DNA from 4 places in the Neobacillus sp. KR4-4 genome. Region 4 is predicted to be linked to each of the others. Evidence: predicted binding sites of a transcription regulator. Region 4 holds the regulator's gene; each other region holds the start of a gene.
What was found. The regulator Rex, encoded in region 4, represses fermentation and respiration genes when NADH is low (regulators of the CRP and FNR family bind a similar motif). The targets are predictions, from matches to a motif close to TTGTGAAATATTTCACAA.
Positions count from the first base shown of each region.

Region 1: ACE198_RS06205 (cytochrome c oxidase subunit 2A) is a predicted target of Rex. The motif match lies at 2,798-2,815, and genes of this name have one in related genera.
Region 2: adhE (bifunctional acetaldehyde-CoA/alcohol dehydrogenase) is a predicted target of Rex. The motif match lies at 3,906-3,923, and genes of this name have one in related genera.
Region 3: ACE198_RS14135 (polyhydroxyalkanoic acid synthase subunit PhaR) is a predicted target of Rex. The motif match lies at 1,700-1,717, and genes of this name have one in related genera.

Region 1 covers NZ_JBHHJU010000004.1:211,659-217,799, reverse strand. The annotation lists gene ACE198_RS06220 (carboxypeptidase M32) at 1-193, shown strand, start outside; gene ACE198_RS06215 (b(o/a)3-type cytochrome-c oxidase subunit 1) at 292-1,959, opposite strand; gene ACE198_RS06210 (cytochrome c oxidase subunit II) at 1,959-2,435, opposite strand; gene ACE198_RS06205 (cytochrome c oxidase subunit 2A) at 2,457-2,606, opposite strand; gene ACE198_RS06200 (type III polyketide synthase) at 3,322-4,410, shown strand; gene ACE198_RS06195 (isoprenylcysteine carboxyl methyltransferase family protein) at 4,411-4,986, shown strand; gene ACE198_RS06190 (dynamin family protein) at 5,323-6,141, shown strand, end outside.
Region 2 covers NZ_JBHHJU010000024.1:5,796-11,936, forward strand. The annotation lists gene celB (PTS cellobiose transporter subunit IIC) at 1-612, shown strand, start outside; gene ACE198_RS20485 (PTS sugar transporter subunit IIA) at 681-1,001, shown strand; gene ACE198_RS20490 (6-phospho-beta-glucosidase) at 1,021-2,340, shown strand; gene chbG (chitin disaccharide deacetylase) at 2,496-3,203, shown strand; gene ACE198_RS20500 (hypothetical protein) at 3,551-3,778, shown strand; gene adhE (bifunctional acetaldehyde-CoA/alcohol dehydrogenase) at 3,950-6,141, shown strand, end outside.
Region 3 covers NZ_JBHHJU010000012.1:81,906-88,046, reverse strand. The annotation lists gene ACE198_RS14145 (acetyl-CoA C-acetyltransferase) at 1-366, opposite strand, end outside; gene fabG (3-oxoacyl-ACP reductase FabG) at 738-1,472, opposite strand; gene ACE198_RS14135 (polyhydroxyalkanoic acid synthase subunit PhaR) at 1,791-2,273, shown strand; gene ACE198_RS14130 (3-oxoacyl-ACP reductase) at 2,363-3,106, shown strand; gene phaC (class III poly(R)-hydroxyalkanoic acid synthase subunit PhaC) at 3,187-4,263, shown strand; gene ACE198_RS14120 (DUF429 domain-containing protein) at 4,497-5,156, opposite strand; gene ACE198_RS14115 (AAA family ATPase) at 5,178-6,141, opposite strand, start outside.
Region 4 covers NZ_JBHHJU010000040.1:34,868-41,008, reverse strand. The annotation lists gene tsaD (tRNA (adenosine(37)-N6)-threonylcarbamoyltransferase complex transferase subunit TsaD) at 1-403, shown strand, start outside; gene ACE198_RS26080 (hypothetical protein) at 653-826, opposite strand; gene ACE198_RS26075 (ABC transporter ATP-binding protein) at 875-2,794, opposite strand; gene moaC (cyclic pyranopterin monophosphate synthase MoaC) at 2,972-3,469, shown strand; gene ACE198_RS26065 (redox-sensing transcriptional repressor Rex) at 3,505-4,164, shown strand; gene ACE198_RS26060 (sulfite exporter TauE/SafE family protein) at 4,376-5,128, shown strand; gene dcuS (DcuS/MalK family sensor histidine kinase) at 5,270-6,141, shown strand, end outside.

The sequences.
Region 1 (6,141 bases), on a different contig from region 4:
GAATTTTAATCAATTAGTCGAAGAGGGGAACCTTATTCCAATCAAAGAATGGCTGACAGCTAATATCCATCGATACGGCAAAATGAAAAAGCCGCTTGAAATCTTACAGGATGTTACCGGAGAGGGGCTAAATCCCCAATATTTAATTGATTATCTATATGAGAAGTTTGGAAAGGTATATAGATTAAATTAATGAGAAAAGACTTCAATCGAAAAGATTGAAGTCTTGTTTCATTATTAATATTTTGCTTTGAGAATTGTCCAGCTCCAGGGAGCTTGCGCTTTTCTTACTTACCATTTACTCCAGGTCTGGAATCCTTTTGAGCCTGGAGGGGAGTTTTGAATAATATCGATAAATGGAATCGTGTAAGCGAAAAGAATTAAGGCTGCGGCAATTCCTAGCCATAATTTCCAGTTTTCAAATACCATTGGTGTTTTTTCCTCAAGATTCTCAGCTACCGCTACAGGGAATTCTTCTTCCCCTTTAGGAGCAAAGAAGGCAAGATTGATGAATATGATAATCATCAGAATAATTCCTAGGAATAAAATTGTTCCACCCACTGCTTGTGCAATTTGATATGGAACCCATTCAGCTGCTTGTTTGGCTCCACCGTAAGTAGAGAAAGCAGAACGTCTTGGTCCGCCTAAAAGGCCTTGGAAATGCATGGCACCCGACATGAAGGCCATTCCAATGAACCATACCCAAGCTTGGATGATACCTAATTTATTCATAGCTTTTGTTAATTTGCGGCCGGTTAAATGTGGAACAAGCCAATAAGAAATCCCAAAGAACGTTAACACAACGGATGTTGCCGCAGTTAAATGGAAGTGACCAGTTACCCAAATGGTGTTATGCACCACTTGGTCCATTTGGTTGGAAGCGTTAATGATCCCACCAGCACCAGCAGGAATAAATGAAGCCATCCCAATAAATGGAACAGTAAACCTAGCGTCATTCCAAGGCAGAACTTTAAACCAGCCAAAAAGGCCTGTTGCTCCTTTTGAGCGACCATATCTTTCAAACGTAGCGAATAACGAGAAAGCAGTCATTAACGATGGAATAATAACCATGAATGTTAAGATAACCTGTAAGAACTTCCAAGCAGGGTCAATCCCTGGCTCTGTTAATTGGTGGTGAAAACCAACCGGAATCGAGAAGAGCAGAAACAAAATAAATGACAAGCGTGCCAATGAATCAGAGAAAATTTTTCCACCGATAATTTTCGGGATAATCGCATACCAGCACATGTACGCAGGTAAAAGCCAGAAATAAACGAGTGGGTGACCAAAATACCAAAATAAAGTCCGACTTACTAATACATCAACAGTATCCACTAATCCAAGAGACCAAGGAAGTAATTGGAACAATACCGTCGCTGCAACGCCCAATGTAGCAATAATCCACATGACAGTATTTATTACAGCCATAAAACTCAATAATGGACTTGGCTGACCTGGATTGTTTTTCCGCCATTTTGCATAGGTCATGATTTGAGCCGAACCATCAATCCAGCTTCCAATTACTACAAACGTTAAACCTAAGTAAAAAATCCAATGTGCTTTTAGTGGTGCATAAAAAGTGTAAAGTACTGAAGCTTCTTTAAGTAAAACCATGGTTGCTGCCATTAAAGTTCCTACTAACATTATCCAAAAACCGATCCAGCCGGTTCGCCGGGCAGCAGTTGAATGACCTCCAGTGGTTCTGCTTACCGCAGCATATTGAAATCCCATAATAAAAAACGTCGTTAAAACCAATCCCATTAACACACCATGGACAGTAAGGATTTGGTAATAATCTATGCCCCATGGAAGCTCCCATTTTCCGGAACGGACAAGGGTTTGTAATAGCCCCATTAAACCTCCAAGTGCAAGAGCAGAGAAGGCAACAAAAAAATGCGCCATTGAAAGCTTTGCATCTCGCGGGTCCACTTTTACTTTCGTTGTTATGGAGTTAGTCATTATTTTTTCACCTCAATCATCGAACTCATTAAATGATGTCCAGCACCACAATATTCATTACAAACAATTAAATATTCTCCTGCTTTATCAAATGTTGTCGTATATTCACTGACATAACCAGGCTCCAGCATCATGTTGATATTTGTTCCCGCAACCTCAAAGCCATGGACGACGTCTTTGGTTGTAGCAATAACTTTCACCTTTGCTCCAAGGGGTACTTCCACTTTTACTGGATTATAGGAGAAAGCCGAAGCAACATAGACTAACTCATAGTCCCAATCTTTCCCTTCAACCTTATGTAATCCCGGTTTATTAAAGGGTTTCGTTTGATCGACCTTATCTACATTAATCGTCGTTAAACAGCTCGGCGGCTTGTTGCCAAGATAGAACGCGCTTACACCTACAGTTGTTAAGAAAACAACCAGAGCGCCAATTCCAAAGGTTAGCCAAATTTTTTCGAATTTATGCATATGCATAATCTTTTCCCCCTTCAATCATTAAAAACGATCAACAAATAAGTAATAGACACTTACCCAAGTAACAACAATAAAAGCTCCTAATAAGAAAACGGACGCTAATGTCCCTTTAAGAGAAGAGCTGTCTTCAATTTCTGTTTTATTGTTTGTTTTAAGTTCCGCCTTCGCCATCCCCCGCACTCCCTTCAGAGTAAAAAATAATTGATTAGTTCTCTTTCATAATACAAAACAATTGTGATGAAAAAATAACAAATATCATAGTTCACGAATTGTTCATTCCTTAGGTATCTACTATGTTAATATTATAAAATTGATATAACAGTGATTTATATCACAATCACCCCAGGGTATTTGTGAATAAAATGTGAACTATCACACTTCCTCTGTGATAAAAGTAATTGAATAATCCTTCATAAACGATAAAAAGATATCTTTTGGAATCAATGTCACACTCTCGAAGTTCGAAAATATGATAATAATAAATCTTATTTTCCTCTAGAAAAGAGTGGATTTTTGTGGAAAAATATTATTGCGAACGATGTCGTCTCTTGTATGACAATGTGGAAATTTGTAAAATTTGTGGAACTTTAGTAAAAAATAAAATTAAGATTGAAGTTCAAAAGCAGCCTGATAAAAATTAGATCAAGAAAAGCATATTACTTGCTTTTCTTTAGGAAGTTAAAATTGGAAAACATTAGCTGATGAACGAAATTAGCATCCATTATATAATTTAAGAGCACAGCAACAACCTTCAAAACGTTTGCTCCCTTATAGAGAAACTTCGGTTTCTCCCTTAAAGGGGGCTTTTTTTTTATGTGCTGACCTATCTGCATAAATATCTTCAAGCTGGAAAAAATACCCTTACATAGCTCGAAGGAGATAAGATATGCCGACGATAATTTCAGTTGCAGAGGTAACGCCGCCATTTGAAGTAAACCAAAATCAAGCATCGGAGTTTGCCCGCGAGCTGTTTTCCGATTCTTTTAAGGACATTGAAAGACTTTTACGCGCCTTTCAAAATGGCCAAATTGTAAAAAGGCATTTTGTAAAAAATATTGATTGGTTTAAAGAAGATAAAACGTTTGAAGAAAAAAATACGGCTTATATTGAGTCAGCGGTTGAACTTGGAAGAGAAGCAATCGAGAAGTGTTTATATAATTCTGATTTCTTAACAAGGGAAATCCCTTATCAGGAGATTGACGCCATTTTTTTTATTTCAACCACCGGAATTGCTACTCCAAGCATCGAAGCGAGAATTATGAACTTACTTCCCTTCCTGCCTCATACTAAAAGGATTCCAATATGGGGACTAGGTTGTGCAGGTGGTGCTGCAGGGTTATCAAGAGCCCGTGAATACTGCCTTGCTTTTCCGAAAGCAAAGGTACTTGTACTCTCTGTGGAACTTTGCAGCTTGACCTTTCAGCGTAATGATCTATCGAAAAGTAATTTCATAGGTACATCCTTATTTGCTGATGGTGTTGCCTGTGCGTTAGTTTGCGGTGATGATTCAAATTATTGTGAATACAGAAAGAAGAAGACTTCACCCTTCATTATTGCAACTCAGTCAACACTTATGCCGGATTCCTTAGATGTGATGGGATGGGATATAAAGAGTAACGGGTTATATGTCGTTTTTTCTCGCGATATTCCTCATATAATTGAAAATTGGTTAAAGCCGAATGTAACGGAGTTTCTAGAAGAAAATCATGTAGAACTTAAAACAATTAAATATTTTATTGCCCATCCAGGTGGAAAAAAGGTAATCGATGCTTATGTAAAATCATTAGAAATTCCTCCCTCTATGACAAAGGTTTCACTTGATGTGCTAAAACAGTTTGGAAATATGTCTTCAGCGACAATCCTTTTTGTGCTGAAGCGATTCATGGAGAAAGAAATTCCAAAAGGTGCCTATGGTCTTGGTACTGCTCTTGGGCCAGGGTTTAGTTCAGAACTGCATTTAATGAGGTGGAGGTAAATGGAAGGATTTCTTGTATTCGAAATCATCATTGGCTTCATTATTTTTCAACGTGTGGTAGAACTTAGTATCGCAAAACGGAATGAAAAATGGATGAAGAACCAAGGTGCTATCGAATTTGGTAAAAAACATTATCGATTGATGGTTTTGATGCATGTACTGTTCTTCATTTGCCTAGTTGCTGAAAAAGTTTATGGGAATAGGGAACTCTCTAATTTTTGGCCGATCCTCTTATCAATTTTCTTATTGATGCAAATCATGAGGATTTGGGTGATTATTTCACTTGGAAGGTATTGGAACACGAAGATAATTGTTTTGCGAGATGCAAAGGTGAGAAAAAAAGGTCCTTATCTTTATATCAGACATCCCAATTATTTTGTGGTTGCGATTGAAATAGCTGTGGTACCTTTATTATTCAACTGCTATATAACGGCGTGTCTCTTTACTATCCTAAATAGCATTATCCTTATAGTTCGGATTACTGAAGAAGAAAAAGCGCTTATGGAACTGACGGAATATGAAGGGATATTTCAGGATTGTAATCGTTTTCTCCCCAAAGTTGTTAAAAAAGTGTGACAATTCGTTTAGGACTATTGAAAATGATTATCACCTATGTTAAAATTTGATTAACAATGAAAATCATTATCAACAACCTTGATAAGGAAGGTGTTACATATGGCTTTTGCTTTAGTTGGCGGAACGGTTATTATTTATGCATTTGTCATGAAGCACGTGTTAAAAAATGTTACCCATTAAAAATAAATATCTACTTTTTTGAGCCAAGGCCGGTAACCTTGGCTTATTGTCGTTTTTGGGAAAAATTTGTTTTAAGAAAAAATGTATCAGGATAGGAAAAGTTTGAATTATCGTATAAAATAAAAAATATTACAAAGTTGTTAAGGGGAATAAGTAATGATAAAAATAGCGAACCAAGAAGAAGCCATCCAGACATTGAAAACGAAAATCATTTCAATATATGAATATTTAATGAATCAAGAGGATTTTGAACATGCAAAAAAAATTAAACAATTAGCCAAAAAGTTAGAGAACAAAGAGTTTCTAATAGCTTTTTGCGGTCATTTTTCTGCAGGGAAATCGACAATGATAAACCAACTAGTGGGTGAAAAATTACTTCCATCGAGTCCAATTCCTACCAGTGCAAACTTGGTGAAAGTAAAAGCAGGGGAAGAATACGCCAAAGTCTTCTTCAAAAATGAAACACCTCGTATATATTTAGCTCCTTATGATTATGAATTAGTAAAGAATTATTGTAAAGACGGCGATCAAATTGAAGAAATCGAAATAAGTCACAGTGATACGGGTCTGCCCGAACATACTGTCATTATGGATACACCTGGCATTGATTCAGCTGACGATGCCCACCGAATTGCAACGGAGTCGGCCATCCATCTTGCTGATTTGATTCTTTACGTAATGGATTATAACCATGTCCAAGCAGAGTTGAATTTTTTATTTACAAAAGAATTGACTGAAGCAGGGAAAGAAGTTTACTTAGTCATAAACCAAATTGATAAACACAATGATGAAGAACTAAGTTTTCTGGAGTTTCAAAACAGTGTGGAAGATTCGTTTGCATCATGGGGGGTTAAACCAGCAAGAATATTTTATACTTCATTGAAGCATGAAACCCATCCCTTCAATGAATTTCACGATCTTCAAGGTTTTATTAGAGAAAAATTGGCCTCTAAAGATCAATTATTAGTTCCATCC
Region 2 (6,141 bases), on a different contig from region 4:
GGTGCACTTATTGCCGTCTTTTTTGTTCAACTCTTGTGGTCCACTGGATTACATGGCGCGAGTATTGTCGGCGGTGTTATGGCACCAATTTGGTTAGCCCAAACAGACGCGAACCGCTTGGCTCTTCAAGCTGGAGATGAAATTCCAAATATCATTTCCCAGCAATTCTTTGATATTTTCATTTATATGGGCGGTTCAGGTGCAACATTTGTTTTTGCTCTTATGATGTTATTTATGGCGAAGAGCCAGCAATCCAAGCAATTAGGCCGTCTGGCGATTGGACCAGGAATATTCAATATTAATGAACCGATTACTTTCGGAGCCCCAATTGTTTTAAATCCTCTGCTCATTATTCCATTTATTTTAACACCGTTGGCTCTCACCATTACAACTTATATTGGAATGAGTACTGGTTTTGCTCCGAAGACAGCTGGTGTTGCTGTACCGTGGACGACTCCTCCAATTATCGGAGGTTATCTAGCAACAGGTGGAAATATCCGAGGGGCGTTAATGCAAGTGATCAATTTAGTCGTTGCTTTTGCGATTTACTATCCATTTTTTAGAATGTGGGATAAACAAAACTTCAATGTTGAAAATGGGTCTAGTAAATAACAATAAAATAAAAAAGGGCTTGCCAAATGGCAAGCTCTTAGCACGTATTTTGGGTGAGGAGGACAAAGATGACAAAAGAAGAATTATACCAACTCTCATTTCAATTAATTCTGCATAGTGGAAATGCCAGAAGTCTCGCCATGGAAGCGATTTTTACAGCCAAAGAAAAAAACTTCACTTCTGCACTGGAAAAACTTTCAGAAGCTGATGGTGAAATCATTCATGCCCATCGCTTTCAAACACAATTGATCCAAGCTGAAGCGGAAGGCAAGGATTTCGACATCCCCATTATTCTAATCCATGCGCAGGATCATTTAATGACGGCTATTACATTAATCGATTTAGCAAGAGAGATTGTTGAGATTCGCCAAGAAATGAATACTCAATAAAGTGGGAGGTTCATAGAAATTGACTAAATCAATTAAAATTACCACCATTGGCGGCGGTTCAAGTTATACCCCCGAGCTGGTTGAAGGATTGATCAAACGATATGATGAACTACCAATACGCGAACTTTGGCTAGTGGATGTCGAGGAAGGAAAAGAGAAATTAGAAATAGTTGGAAACTTAGCGAAACGGATGTTTCAAAAGGCTGGACTTCCTGTCGAAGTGCATCTAACACTTGATCGAAGAGAAGCATTAAAGGATGCTGATTTTGTGACCACGCAATTTCGGGTGGGTCTCCTCGACGCAAGGGCTAAGGATGAGAGGATCCCGTTAAAGTATGGGGTACTTGGCCAAGAAACGAACGGACCAGGTGGGCTTTTTAAAGGACTTCGCACGATCCCAGTTATTTTGGATATTGTTAAAGATATGAAGGAACTTTGTCCTGATGCGTGGCTCGTTAACTTTACCAATCCGGCAGGGATGGTGACGGAAGCGGTTCTTCGCTATAGTGACCATCGCAAGGTAGTCGGACTCTGTAATGTACCGATAGGGATGGAAATGGGAATCGCAAAACTACTAAAAGTTGAACATTCCCGTGTCCGTATTGACTTTGCCGGGTTAAATCATATGGTGTACGGCTTAGATGTTTACATGGATGGCATTAGTGTAAAAGATCAGGTCATTGAATTTTTAACCAATCCAGAAAATTCAAGTTTCGTAAAGAATATTCAAGGGCAGGGCTGGGAGCCTGAATTTATCCGAGCTTTAGGGGTCCTCCCATGTCCGTATCACAATTATTATTACAAAAGTCGTGAAATGGTCGAAAAAGACATCAAAAATGCAGAAACGGTTGGGACACGTGCGGAAGTGGTGAAAAAGTTAGAAGAGGATCTTTTTGAACTTTATAAGGATCCTAATCTATCAATAAAACCTTCACAACTTGAAAAACGGGGTGGCGCATATTACAGTGATGCAGCAGTCCGTTTAATTTCATCTATTTATAATGACAAAGGGGATATTCAACCGGTTAATACGTTAAATAATGGTTCTATCGCGAGCATTCCTAATGATTCTGCTGTTGAGGTTAGCTGTATCATTACAAAAGAGGGTCCAAAACCACTTGTGATGGGCGATCTCCCCGTGCCGGTCCGAGGGCTTGTTCAACAAATTAAATCATTTGAACGGGTCGCAGCCGAAGCAGCGGTAACGGGAGACTATAATCTAGCAATCCTTGCGCTAACAATTAATCCATTGGTTGCTTCTGATACCATTGCGAAACAAATCGTCGACGATTTGTTAGAAGCACATAAAAAATACTTACCTCGATTCTTTAAAAATTAGACTGTGTTAAAAGTTAATTCTGATTTCGAAACACGGTTGATTGGAAAGCGAAGTGCCTGGAACGGAAATCAACAGATAGGTATAAAAAGCCGAAAATTAACAAAAAGGGAGCGGGTCTGCTGCCTTTTCTCTGGTAAAGAGGAGGTTATAATCGCATGATTAAGTTAATTGTAAACGCAGATGATTTTGGGTATTCAAGAGGCATTAATTATGGAATTATTGATGCTCATAAAAATGGTATTGTTAATTCCACCACAATAATGATGAACATGCCTGGTGTGGCGCATGCCGTGGAGCTCGCGAAAGCTAATCCAAATCTTCAAGTCGGGATTCATCTGGTCCTCACCTGTGGGAAGCCGCTTTTAACTGAAGTTCCATCACTAGTGAATGAGACTGGCAGTTTTAAACGAATTTCTGAATTCAAAGAGCAACGGGAGATATCGCTTGACGAACTGACTAGAGAGTGGAGTGCGCAAATTGATAAGTTTCTTGAAACAGGTCTTACACCGACTCATTTTGACAGCCATCATCATGTCCATACGATTCCGGAATTTTTACCGGTGGTGCAAATGCTGGCAAAAAAATACGATTTAAGTGCTAGACGTTTTTCATTGGATGCAGTAGAGGGAGTTGCTGCATTTTCGGATGTGTTTTTACATGATTTTTATGGAGCGGGAGCGACCTATGATTACTTTGAGAAACTGGTCACACGTGTTCAAGACGGGCAAACGGTCGAAGTAATGTGTCATCCGGGTTATCTGGATCACGAGATTTTGAGTGGTTCCTCTTATGCAGAGGACCGTGTGAGGGAGACGGACATTCTGACTTCTATTAAACTGCCAAGAGAAATTAAATTGATTTAACGATATATAATTGCCTGAAATTTAGTTTCATGTGGGGTTCCGGTATTAAGATAGCTGTTAAATGACCGGAACCCTTAATTTGCCACTATCATCTTTGATTAGGAATTAAGCATATTTAATTCAGTTTAATATTATATTAAAATAGTTTATTGGTTGTAAACGTTTTCAAATAAATACCCTATTCACAATATATATTCCGATATTATCAGTTGAAAACATCGTCAAATATGGAAATAGACTATTTTTAGTAAAATTAACCACAATTCACATATTGTTCATTACTTCACAAATTATTATTAAAAATCTATGTTATGATGAATCCATAAACAAACAAGGAGTGATAAGACATGATGGTTTGTGAATGGAAGACCTTCTCTACAGATTCTGAAACTTATAGCCTGGATTTATTTGAAGAAACAGTAGAGGACGAATTTGAGGCGATGTATTTTAAAGAAAATGAAGAAATTCCCTCCTATATTTGGACAGTTAATTACGTGATCATTGTAAAAAAATATTCAAAGGTTCTGTCGGACATATTATTTGAAAAGATTCCCCGTAATCCAGTCTGTGAATAACCATTTGTGAAAGAAGATTAAGTAGAAAACATTTTTTTAATCAATTATGTGAAATGACTCACAAAAGAACAAATAAATAGACACCTGAGAAAATACCCGCTTAATAGATTATTTTTTTTAATTTAATTTGTGAAAAGTTTCACAAATAATTAATCAAACGGAGGTATTACAATGGTAGTTGTAGAAAAGGCAGTTAAAGAAAAGCAAGATGTAACAGAGATGGTGGACCTACTGGTCGAGAATGGTCTAAAAGCTTTGGCTGAGTTCCGCAGCTTTGACCAAGAAATGATTAATGAAATTGTCAAAGAAATGGCTTTGGCAGGTCTTGACCAGCATATGCCGCTGGCGAAATTAGCGGTTGAAGAAACTGGGAGAGGCGTATATGAAGATAAAATCATCAAAAATATGTTTGCTACAGAATATGTCTATCATAATATTAAATACGATAAAACCGTTGGAATTATTAACGAAAATGAACATGAAGGCATGATTGAAATTGCGGAACCGGTAGGGGTTATTGCCGGAGTTACACCAGTAACCAATCCAACATCGACTACAATGTTTAAAGCACTTATATCGATAAAAACGAGAAATCCAATTATTTTTGCTTTCCATCCATCGGCACAAAAATGCAGCAGTGAAGCGGCCAGAGTCCTAAAAGATGCAGCCATTAAGGCAGGAGCACCAGAAAATTGTATTCAATGGATTGAAACACCGTCGCTCGAAGCTACTCAAGCCCTGATGAATCATCCGAGAATTTCATTAATTCTTGCCACAGGCGGAGCGGGAATGGTGAAATCTGCATACAGTTCAGGTAAGCCTGCACTAGGTGTTGGACCAGGAAATGTCCCTTGCTACATTGAAAAAACAGCAAATCTTCAACAAGCAGTGAATGACTTAATTTTATCAAAGACTTTTGACAATGGGATGATTTGTGCCTCGGAACAAGCGGTTATTGTTGATAAAGAAATTTACGATCATGTTAAACAAGAAATGATTTCAAATAATTGTTACTTTTTAACTGAGGAAGAAAAAGCGAAGGTCGAAAAATTGGTTATTAATGAACATTCTTATGCCGTTAACCCTGATATTGTTGGAATGGCTGCCGCTAAAATAGCTAAGATGGCTGGAGTGAAGGTTCCTGACGAAACAAAGATTCTTGTCGCAGAATTAACTGGAGTCGGTCCTGAATTTCCACTTTCAAGGGAAAAATTAAGCCCTGTCCTTGCATGTTATATGGTAAGTAATCTTGAAGAAGGATTCAAACGGGCCGAGGAAATGCTGGAGTTTGGCGGTTTAGGGCACTCCGCTGTTATTCACACCACTGACCAATCTGTGATCAAGAATTTTGGCTTGCGAATGAGAGCGGGACGTATAATTGTCAACGCCCCATCCTCACAAGGTGCAATCGGTGATATTTATAATGCTTATATGCCGTCATTGACCCTTGGCTGTGGTACGTATGGCGGAAATTCTGTCTCAACAAACGTTGGTACCATTCATTTAATGAATATAAAAAAAGTAGCGAAAAGGAATATTAATATGCAGTGGTTTAAAGTACCATCTAAAATTTATTTCGAAAAAAACTCGACACAGTACTTAGCAAAAATGCCAAAAATTTCAAAAGCCTTTATTGTTACAGACCCTGGAATGGTGAAATTAGGATATGTTGATAAAGTTCTATACTATTTAAGAAAACGTCCTGATTATGTGCATTGTGAAATCTTTTCAGAAGTAGAACCAGACCCGTCCATTGAAACGGTGATGAAGGGTGCAGAAATGATGGCTAATTTCCAGCCTGACGTAATCATTGCACTTGGCGGTGGTTCCGCAATGGATGCGGCCAAAGGAATGTGGTTGTTCTATGAACATCCAGAAACCGAATTCTTTGGCTTAAAACAAAAATTCTTAGATATTCGCAAAAGGATTGTAAAATATCCTAATCTTGGCCAAAGAGCACAATTTGTGGCCATTCCTACCACTTCTGGAACAGGCTCGGAGGTAACGTCATTCTCGGTCATTACTGATAAAGAAGCAAATATTAAATATCCGCTGGCTGATTATGAATTAACTCCTGACGTTGCCATTATCGATCCGCAATTTGTGATGACGGTGCCAAAACACATTACAGCCGATACTGGATTGGACGTCTTGACACACGCCATTGAAGCATATGTGTCATGTATGGCAAATGATTATACTGATGGCCTCGCAATTAAAGCCATCCAACTCGTATTTGAGTACCTGCCTAGAGCCTACAAAAACGGCCAGGATGAAGAAGCTCGAGAAAAGGTTCATAATGCTTCAACAATTGCTGGTATGGCGTTTGCTAACGCATTTTTAGGAATAAACCATAGTCTTGC
Region 3 (6,141 bases), on a different contig from region 4:
TTGACTCATACTTTCCATTCCACCTGCAACAACGATTTCAGACTCCCCAGCAAGAATGGCTTGTGTTGCTAAGTGAACAGCCTTTAAGCCTGATCCACAAACCTTATTAATGGTAAAAGCTGGTGATTCTTGAGGAATACCCGCTGCAAGAGAAGCTTGTCTTGCCGGATTTTGTCCTAATCCTGCTTGTAATACGTTCCCCATAATAACTTCATCCACATCATTTGGATTAATTCCAGCTTTTTCAATAGCTGCTTTAATGACAGTTGTACCTAACTGAGTGGCTGATACATTTTCTAAACTCCCTAAGAAACTACCAATAGCTGTTCTTACGGCACTTACAATGACAACTTCATTTACTGACATTCTGATCTCCTCCAAAGCTGATTTATGTATTTGAATAATTCCTCACAAATTTTACACCATTTAGCCCTACTTTTTGCGACAAACAATTCGACAAATTCAGAGTTATGTATTTATTACTTTCACCCTTTATTAATCAAAAATCTATTAAACTTTTTTAAAAATTAGGGATTAAACCAATGAATGGCAACGGAAAATGTCACATTCAAAAAAAACAATAGTGTAAGGGCACTTATGTTGAAATACATTAAAAAATGACGAATTTTGTAGAAAAATATTTATTTGAATTATTTTTCAATATTATTTATTCAAAATATTAACAATAAAAAAGAGAGAGAAAACCAAATTCTCCCTCTTAGCTTTGGCTATGCAATTTAAATTACTAATCCCCCATCCACACTTAAGATCGTTCCGTTTATATAATTGGCTTTATCTGAAGCCAAAAATAAGTACGCTGCGGCAATGTCTTCTGGTTTTCCAAGTTTCTTGAGCGGTGTCTTTTCCTTCATAAACTCAAGGACTTTATCTGGCACGGCAGCCGTCATGCCTGTTTCAATGAAGCCTGGAGCGACTGCATTGACCCTAATCCCTTTTGGACCAAATTCTTTTGCCCAGCTCTTGGTCAACCCAATTACACCAGCTTTGGTTGCCGCATAATTTGTTTGACCAATATTCCCATATAAACCGACCACTGAGGATGCGTTGAGAATAACCCCTGCCCCCTGCTTTAACATATAAGGAGCAACCGCTTTCGTACATTTAAAAACCCCGGAGAGGTTTACAGAAATTACTTTTTCCCAAGCGGATTCATCCATTTTTGTAAGAAAGCCGTCTAGTGTAATTCCAGCATTATTGATGAGAATGTCGATTCGGTCGTGCTTTTCTACTGTGGCACTGACCATCTTTTCAATCTGTGCACTGTCTGTTACATCCACTTTAAAAAACGCTAACTTTTCACTATTTAATTCTTCTAATGCATTTTTCCCAGCTGACTCATCATAATCACAAATTACAACACTTGCACCCTCTTGAAGAAATTGTTTTGCCGTTTCTTTGCCGATTCCTTGTGCACCACCAGTAATTAACACGACCTTTTCATTAAATTCCAATACTATCACCTCATTTTTACTATTCTCAAAAGAACAACTACACTCATCATCATCCCAAGGCACATTGATAAAGAAAACAACAAAACAATTATAATAAGGGGGACGAAACCCATTATTACCATTTTTAACCATAGTATGCTGAATTCTTTCTACTTATAACTTTTGTTAAATTCCTAGGTCATTTCGCGAAAAAGTGAGAATTTTGTCAAAAAATGAAGAAATGTATTTTGTGAATTTTTAAACTTTCTCCTTTTAATATTCCAAACAAGTTAGTATGATGGATACGTCAACAAAAAAGTAATCAAGGAGGTAGAAAGAATGAACCAAGATTTTAATTTTTATGATATGTGGAAAGATTTTTATTCCCAATCTAGTAAATTATTTGATGGAAAATTGGGTACGGAAGACTTTAATGTTTATGATATGTGGAAAGATATTTATTCCCAATCCAGCAAATTATTTGATGAAAAATTCGGCAATGATTACCCTTCTCAAGGGATGGGACAGTTGTTGGAGATGAATCTTCAATTTAAAAAAATGATCGATGAATCTACATTAAAATATTTAGAGTTTATGAATGTTCCATCTCGAAATGACATCGCTAACATTTCATCGTTAATTGTTAATGTGGATGCAAAAGTTGACGACCTTGAAGAAAAACTGGAACAAAAATTAGAAAATAATGAAGGTCAGTTGTCATTTAAATCAGAATTGTCAAATGTTAAAAAAGATGTGAAGAATTTGGATAATAAATTGAATCAAATTCTTACTCTGTTAAATACACAAAAAGAAAAGAAATAAAAACGGATTACATATTAGCATGTAATACAAAATAATGGATTAAACCAGCAGGATTATTTAAACAACTACTATAGATGAGGTGCAGAAAAATGACAGAATTAAAAGGCAAAGTAGCGATTGTAACAGGCGGCAGCAGAGGTATCGGTGCATCGATTGCATTAGAACTAGCTAAGAATGGCGCGAAAGTTGTTATTAACTATAATATCCGCAGAGAATTAGCAGATAAAGTAGTAGCAGAAATTAATGAGTTTGGTGGAGAGGCATACGCTGTTCAAGCAGATGTTTCAGAAAGTAATGAAGCAGCATACCTTGTACAAGAAACAATCAATCATTACGGCAAATTAGATATCCTTGTAAATAATGCAGGAATTACAAGAGACAGCACGTTCAAAAAATTGAGCGAAGAAGATTGGAGAAAAGTAATCGATGTAAATTTAAATAGTGTTTACAACAATACTTCTGCTGCTCTACCTTACCTTCTTGAATCAGACGCTGGCCGTATTATCAACATTTCGTCCATTATTGGCCAAGCAGGCGGCTTTGGACAAACCAACTATGCAGCAGCAAAAGCAGGACTCATTGGATATACTAAATCACTTGCTCTTGAGCTAGCTAAAAGCAATGTAACTGTTAATGCGATTTGCCCTGGATTTATTGGTACTGAGATGGTTCAAGCCATTCCTGAAAAAGTTCTTGCAGGAATCGTTGAAAAAGTTCCACAAAAACGTTTAGGTAAACCAGAAGAAATTGCTCGTGGTGTCGTTTTCTTATGTAAAGATGGTGACTATATCACTGGTCAACAATTAAATATTAACGGTGGACTTTACATGTAATTGTCATGAAGGTACAACTTTCTTTATATATTAAGAGAGTAAATAAATTTTGTAAGGAGTGAACAGTCATTAACGTTTTGATGCCAAAAGAATGGAATGGTGTACTCGAATTTGCGCCTGAAAAGTATCAAGAGATGTATCAACGTGTCTACAGGGCAACTCAAGTGTTAACGACCGAGCCTGAACCGGAAGTAGCACCTACACCGAAAGAAGTTGTTTGGACTAGAAATAAAACGAAGCTTTACCGGTATATTTCTGACCAACCAAAAAAATATAAAACTCCCCTTCTTTTAGTTTATGCTCTAATCAATAAACCATATATCTTGGATTTAACTAAAGGTGGCAGTTTAATAGAATATCTAGTTGAGCGTGGGTTTGATGTTTATCTCCTTGACTGGGGTACACCAGGTTACGAAGATAGAAATATGAAACTAGATGATTACATTATGGACTATATCCCTCGTGCAGTTCGTAAGGTATTGAGAAAATCTAAAGCTGAGGAAGTATCGATTCTTGGTTATTGCATGGGTGGAACAATTACGTCTGCATTTGCGGCACTACACCCTGAATTACCAATTCGCAACCTTATCTTTATGACTAGTCCGTTTAATTTTGAAAATAGCGGTTCATATGGTCCGATGCTGGATGAGCGCTATTTCGATATTAATAAAGTCGTAGAAACCCTTGGTGTGATTCCACCAGAAATGATTGACTTTGGAAATAAAATGATCAATCCAATGGGAACCAACTTTGGACCATTAATTAGTCTCGTAGAGCGTGCTGATAATGAGAAATTTATTAAAAGCTTTAAACTTCTACGAAAATGGTTAAATGACGGGATTCTTTTCCCTGGTGAAGCCTACCGTCAGTGGATTAGAGACTTCTACCAAAATAATAAACTGATCAAAGGCGAAATGGTTATTCGAGGTAAAAAGGTTAAACTTGAAAATATCAAGGCTAATGTGCTCAATTTAGCTGGGGTAAACGACCTAATTGCCCCGCCACATCAAGTTGAGGCATTGATGAATGTGATTTCAAGTAAGGATAAAGAATTTAAAGTGTTACCTGTTGGACATACTTCGATTACTTTTGGCAGTCAAGCCACAAAAATAACGTACCCAACGATAGCGGATTGGTTAGAAGAAAGATCCAACTAAACCAATTTTAAATGAGTGTCCCTATAGGGGCACTTCTTTTATTTTATCTAGTGAAAAAGTAATGGCAGGTAAACAATTGGGCAATAGTGGTAAAATTAATTATAGGTAATTTTTAGGAAAAAAACAAGTACAATATACAGAATTTATATTAAATTTAATGAATTCAAATAATTTAGAAATAATAAACCGTAAAGAAAAATACCACAGTATTAAATACTGTGGTAGGAATACGGCTAACAACAATATCCAAAAGGATGCAAAGGAGGATTTGGCGGGAATGACCATTTTGGCTGCAACGATGGATCCCTCCAATGCCATGCTCCTAATGCAGCAGCACAGGCATCAATCAAATGGCTTTCCTCATCAATAAAAACAGGAAGATTGGTTAATTTTTGCTCCGCAAACCAGTCTCGAATCCAGGTTCTTGCTGTGAGAATTTGTTTGTAGCTCAAGACATATTCCAGATCCCCTTCAAGAAGTCTTGATCCAATCACTGCACCTGGATGCACCTCCACAATCGAAATCGCATATCTTGCAGCTAGATTCCCTATTTCTCTACTAAGCTTAATTCCTCTAAGAGTAAGATATACCATTCGATTTAAAGTTGGCGGCATGATGGATCCAGGTCTCATCCCAATTGAGACAATATACTGACGAAGCTGTTTATCCCCTTGCCGATCCCCTCCCCCATCTTCATACGATAAAGGGGCATCGATCCCGATAACGACTTCATCTAATTGACTTTGAGTCTCTACTTCTTTTAAAATGTCCAAATCCCCTATATTCCTAATTAATTTCAAGAAATTTAATTGACCATTTTGTTGGTTAAATACAGTCAATACAGTATCTTTGTGATTACTTGGACCCGCTAAATCAATACCAATCACTCTCATAAGCAAACCACTTTATAAAAATTAATACTCATCACTAAACCCTGAAAATCCAATCGAGGCAGAAGAAAGATCTTGATCCCATTCTTGTTTTTGTTGTTTTTGCTGCAGCGATTTTAAATCCGCACAAAGACGTTTCACATCCACTTTTTGTTCATAATGCCATTCAAGGGCAATCGATGTATATAATTCATTAAGCTGCGCATAGGAGAAATCCTTAGTCGAATCAATGACCTGTTGAATCTCGTCCTCTGAAAGAATTCGAGCAATATTCTTATTTAATAAATACTGGTAACGGAGCTCCTTCGTCGGCACATGAATCTCATACGCACGGTCAAACCGGCCAGAGCGATTCATGAGTGCAGGGTCAATTTTTTCAGGATAATTTGTCGTCCCAATAATGAAAATGCCTTCCTTCGAAGTAGCACCGTCTAAGATGTTCAAGAAGACAGAACGGACACTCGCAGGCATGGAATCAATATCCTCAATAACTAATACCAATGGTGTTAACTTCAATACCGATGTAAAGACCTCTTTTATGGTATAACTCGATGTAAATTCTGTGATCTGCCAATAAGCAACTGGAGCGTTAATGCTGCTGGCGATCGATTTCACGAGGGTGGTCTTACCATTACCAGGCTTACCATAGAGCAGAATTCCGCGCTTATAAGGAATGTCATAGGTTTTGAAAAACTGGCCGCTTTCCGAGAAGAATTCGTCAATCGAACGGTAAATTTCACGCTTTAATGAATCCTCTAAAAAAACATCTTCTCTTCTAACCAATGTAGTAATACTATCAATCTCTGTTTCCACACCATCTTCCGTATCCGTAAAAACAGTAACATAGTTCTTAATATATTCTCTTTTTCTTTTCAGGACATACTTCAAAAAGGCTACTAAGCACGCATCATTTTTGGCAAAAATAAAATCACGAGTCATTTCCCCATCACTTTGATAAATGACTAATCTTGCTAGCGCCAACTGATAG
Region 4 (6,141 bases):
CTCCTATGATTTTAGTTTTAGTGGTTTAAAATCCGCTGTTATTAATACGGTCCATAATGCGGAGCAACGAGGTGAGGTGATTGCCCCTGAAGACCTAGCTGCAAGTTTTCAAGAAAGCGTCATTGAAGTTTTAGTCACAAAAACAGAAAGAGCGGTCACAGAATACGGCGTAGAGCAAGTATTGGTAGCGGGCGGGGTTGCAGCGAATAAAGGACTTAGACAGGCGTTAGAGAAGGTTTTTTCCAAGAAACCTGGGATTGAATTAGTCATCCCGCCATTATCACTATGTACAGATAATGCAGCAATGATCGCTGCTGCTGGAAGTGTGATGTTTGAAAAGGGAATTCGAGCAAATTTGACGTTAAACGCCAATCCTGGATTAGATATTGAATTATATAATTAGAAACTCTTCTGGATAAGAAGAGTTTTTTTGTTGATAAGAATTTTTGAACTTCCATCAAAATAATCTTAAATGTGGATAAGTGGATTGTTTTCTGTGTATAATGTGGATAAGTAGGGTAATTATTGTGGATATTGTGGAAAACTAAAAAAATCATTGGGAATACTCTGTTTACAATGTGAATAAGCTTGTGGAAAAGTGAATAATTTTTTAAAAAAGTGTTTATATCGAATGTTGTCGATATATGTCTTATTATAAAGAAGGCTGTGTTAAACTTGTCTGTTGATTTCTGTTCCAGGCACAAGCGGTTCGCGGGCGTGCCGGGGAGCCTCCTCGTCGCTTTGCTCCTGCGGGGTCTCCCCTGCCCCGTACTCCCGCAGGAGTCTTCGTGCCTTCCACTCCAATCAACAGAGCCAAAATCAACATTAATCTTTTAACACAGCCAAAAAGAAAAAACCGAGCACTGCTCGGTTTTTACTCTGCCAATTCCGCCCATGCTTCCATTAGCTGCTCGAGTTCAGCCTTGGCTTTTTCATTTTTTATGTTGATTTCTAATACTCTTTCATGATTTTGAAAGATATCTGGATCACATAACTGCTGTTCGAATTCCTGAATTTGCTCTTCCAGTTCTTCAATTCTTTGTTCCACTTCTTCTAATTTCCGTTTTCGCTGACGTTCTTGTTTCTTGCTTTCCTTATCCTGTTGATAAGTATTTTTCTCAAATGCTTCCATTTGTGCAGACCCTTTTTGAATATCCGCCAGCGCCAGGGCAGCAAGCTCCTCCTGCTCCAATTTCTTCTCTACATAATAATCATAATCCCCTAAATACTCTGTACTGCCATGGCGGCTCAGTTCCAAGACCTTTGTGGCAATTCGGTTAATAAAATACCTGTCATGGGAGACAAAAAGAATTGTGCCAGGGTAATCGATTAATGCATTCTCAAGAACTTCCTTGCTATCTAAATCCAAATGGTTGGTGGGCTCATCTAAAATTAGAACATTGGCTTTTTCCAACATCAGCTTAGCTAAAGCAAGTCGAGCTTTCTCCCCACCGCTTAAAGTGGAGACAATTTTTAAGACATCATCACCGGAAAATAAGAAATTACCAAGAACCGTTCGAATCTCTTTTTCGTTTTTTAACGGGTAATCATCCCAGAGTTCATTCAAAACACGCTTATTGGAAGTTAATTCAGCCTGTTCCTGATCGTAATATCCGATGGAAAGGTTTGTTCCATAGAGAATGGTTCCGTCTAGGGCAGGAAGCTTTTTAATAATTGTTTTTAATAAGGTTGATTTACCAATTCCATTTGGGCCAACTAAGGCAATGCTTTCTCCTTTAAAGGCACGAAAAGAAATGGCTTCTGAGACCTTTTCGCCCTGATAACCGACAGCAAGGGAATCGACCGTTAACACGTCATTGCCGCTTTGTTTTTCAATTTCAAACGAGAAGTTTGCCGATTTTTCATCTCCTAAGGGGCGGTCCATCAGTTCCATCTTCTCTAACTTTTTGCGGCGGCTTTGGGCTCGTTTGGTCGTTGATGCACGTGCCAAATTCCGGTTGATAAAATCCTGAAGATCTGCCACCTCTTGCTGTTGCTTTTCAAAAAGCTTTAAATCACGCTCATAATTGGCCGCTTTTTGATCTAGGTAGGCACTATAGTTGCCTGTGAATCGTTGGATTTGCTTACGGGAGACTTCATATACCTGCGTAACCACCTTATCTAAAAAATAGCGGTCATGGGAAACAATCAAAATGGCCCCGTGATAACTTTGTAAATATTGCTCCAGCCAGGACAGGGTATCAATATCAAGATGGTTGGTCGGCTCGTCCAATATTAAGATATCGGGCTTAGTTAATAGCAGTTTACCAAGGGCAAGACGCGTTTTCTGTCCGCCGCTTAAACTTGATATCATCAAGGATTTATCAGGGAAATTTAACCCATGGAGTACAGAACGGAGCTCTGCCTCGTATTGATATCCACCCTGCTCCTTAAATTTCACTTGAAGATGGTCGTACTCTTTTAGGATTCTCTCGTATCTTCCAGTATCATCAAATACATTAGGATCGGCCATTTGCTCTTCAAGGGCCCGAAGTGACTTTTCCATTAAACGCAGCGGTTCAAATACAGTCAACATCTCGTCCCATATCGACAAAGTGGACTCTAAACCAGTATTTTGGGCTAAATAGCCAATCATTACTTCTTTTGGTTTGATGATTTCACCGCCATCATGTGACAAGTGGCCAGCAATAATCTTCAATAATGTTGATTTTCCTGCCCCGTTGCGACCAACTAGAGCCACACGGTCTCGAGTTTGTAATTCTAATTTAATATTCGATAAAATTAGGTCAGCACCATAATATTTTTGTAGTTGATTAACCTGTAACAAAATCATTCTTTTTCACCTCTATTACATAGGTTTAGTGTACCTTATTCCCCGTATATCGGCAATAAACTGAGGCGCAGATTAGGTGGATGAAGGTGTTAAATCGGCAAAAACCTTGAATTTCGTTCAAAGTTTCACAGACAGATAAGGAAAAATAGTGTATGATTTGAAGGGAGGATTATTTATATGGCAGAATTAACGCATTTTAATGAAGAAGGCCGAGCAAAAATGGTCGATGTCAGTGATAAGCCAGAAACAGCACGGACGGCACTTGCTCATTCCAGTATTACAGTTAGGAAAGAAATTTACGATAGAATTACGAATCACGCGATAAAAAAAGGTGATGTCTTAGCAGTGGCACAGGTAGCTGCGGTCATGGCAGCAAAGAAGACGTGGGATTTGATTCCGATGTGTCATCCGATCCCCTTAACGGGGGTTAATATATCTTTTTCCTGGGAGCAGGACACAGAAGAGAATTATCGCTTAAATATATCGGCAGCCGTTAAAACCAAGGGGAATACAGGTGTAGAAATGGAAGCGTTAACAGCTGCGTCAGCATGCGCTTTAACGGTTTATGATATGTGTAAAGCCGTTGATAAAGGTATGGTGATTGGCCCTACATATCTTGTCGAAAAAACAGGCGGTAAAAATGGTGATTTTAAGAGAAACGAAAAAGTTAAATGATTTTTAACTAAATTATCCATGGGGTGTGGGAGATTATGAGTAATGAAACAATGAAAATACCACAGGCGACAGCCAAACGGCTGCCCCTTTATTACCGATTTCTTAAAAACCTGCATTCTTCCGGTAAGCAAAGGGTTTCATCAGCCGAACTAAGTGAAGCCGTAAAGGTCGACTCAGCCACGATTCGCCGCGATTTTTCTTATTTCGGAGCATTAGGAAAAAAAGGTTATGGGTATAATGTCAATTATTTGATTTCCTTCTTTCGTAAAACCTTGGACCAGGATGAATTAACAAAGGTTGCTTTAATAGGGGTAGGGAATTTGGGCACGGCATTTTTAAACTATAATTTTTTAAAGAATAATAACACGAAAATAGAATGTGCCTTTGATGTGGATCCAGAAAAAATGGGAACGAAAATTCGCGAGGTCCCGGTTTATCATATGGATGAATTGGAGAAGGTTTTATCTGAGGGGGGTATATCCGTTGCGATATTAACGGTTCCAGCCCCAGTTGCACAGATGATTACTGATCGACTTGTGAGTGCAAATATAAAGGGAATATTAAACTTTACGCCAGCACGCTTAAATGTTCCCCCGCAAATTAGAGTCCATCATATTGACTTAGCAGTGGAACTGCAATCGCTTGTTTATTTTTTAAAGCATTATCCGACGGTGGAATTAGAGGAAGAAGAATAGTAATTTAGTTAAGAGCAGAGCTTTTCACAACATTTGTGGAGAGCTCTTTTGTATGCTTCATACCCTGCTTTTTTTAATTACATAATCTATCAAAATACTGAGGGCTGGACTAAGATGTAGGTAGTTTATTTGCAAGCGATTACTATCGGGATTATAGATCACACATTCCCTAGAGTGACATCTAGGGTTTTTGCAATTGGAGGGGATGAAGTTGGCGATCGTGCTGACTATGTTTGTACTTGGGGTATTATTAGGATTTGTCGGAGCAGGAGGTTCTGGCTTTATTATTGCCATTTTAACAGTGGTTTTTGGAGTTCCCATCCATGTCGCTTTAGGGACATCTTTAGCTGCCATGGTGTTTACTACCTTGTCAGGTGCGTACAGTCATTTTCGGCAAGGAAATATTTCGATTAAAACGGGTCTAATTGTCGGAGGATTTGGGTCGATTGCTTCCTATTTTGGTTCAAAGCTAGCTGGTTTGATTCCCATCCATTCCTTGCATTGGTTAACCGCAGGGATGTTGTTTCTATCCGCTTTGATCTTGGTCGTACGATTGTTTATTGTTCAAAAAATTAAGGCAAACTATAAAAAAGACGAACCAAGCAACCTTCTTCTTATTAAGAAAGCAGCGCTAGTCGGTTTGGTTACCGGGTTGATGTCTGGGACATTTGGGATTGGTGCTGCACCGTTCATTCAAATCGGACTGCTTTTAATCTTGGGACTTACGCTTAAACAATCGGTGGGTACAACCATGCTTGTTATTCTGCCCATCGCTTTAGCAGGGGGAGCTGGCTATTATTTTCAAGGATACTTGAACTTCCCATTGTTAATTGAAGTGGTGGCAGGAACCATGATTGGTTCTTATGTCGGGGCCAAGTTTACGGACTTTGCACCTCAGCCCGTTTTAAAAAGTGCGATGGTCCTGACCCCTATTTTAGCAGGAGCTATATTACTGATAAGTTAAAGAAAGCTTCTAATGCTGCAAAGTTCTGTCATAGCAAGCTTTGCAGCTTTTTTGCGTTTACTTTACTTACCTGAATGATTACATTGTCATCAAGGGGTGCATCAAGATGGTGCCTGACACCCGGTACAGCTGGAGGGAAATATGAGAAGGGGCAGATGGAGTTTAAAATCAGTGATTATTGTATTCGTTTGTGTAGTGGTTACTTTTTCGCTGTTGATAACGGATTTACTTATAAGTTCCAGAATTGCTTCAGAGACGGAAAAGAATCAGGCGGAGCAAGCAAGAAGTGTAGCTCGCATGGTTGCACATAGTCCGCTTGTGATTGAGGCGATGAGTGGGAAACGCGATGAAAAGGACATTCAAAGCTATGCAAATGAAATGAGGAAAGTTACAAATGTTTACTTTATTGTCGTGATGGATATGAATGCCATTCGAAAATCCCACCCCGACAGTAATAAAATAGGGTTGCCATTCAGGGGTGGAGATGAAGGACCTGTTTTAAAAGGAAGAGAGCATGCGTCAATATCAAAGGGATCGCTGGGACCTTCATTACGCTCTTTTACACCCATTAAGGACGAAAAAGGGAAACAAATCGGGGCAGTGGCCGTTGGGATTTCGCTGGATAATGTGGAAAAGGCCGTCAAAAAGAGCCGAACTGGGATCTATATTGGAACCCTGATCGGTCTATTAATCGGTGTTCTTGGGGCTGTTATTTTAGCTAGATATATCAAAAAAATCTTACTTGGGCTTGAGCCGTTTGCGATCGCAAAATTATTAGAAGAAAGAAGCGCTATGCTTCAATCCGTCAGAGAAGGAATTGTCGCGGTTGATCAAGAGTCAAAGATAACACTTGTCAACCGAGCTGCTTTAAAGATGTTTCACAAGGCAGGACTGCCGGATAATCCGATGGGGGTAAATATAGAAAGGTATTTGTCTACCACGCGCTTAAAAGATCTCTTACAAACGGGTAAAGCTGAATTGGATGAAGAACAGAATTTAAATGGAATGACCAT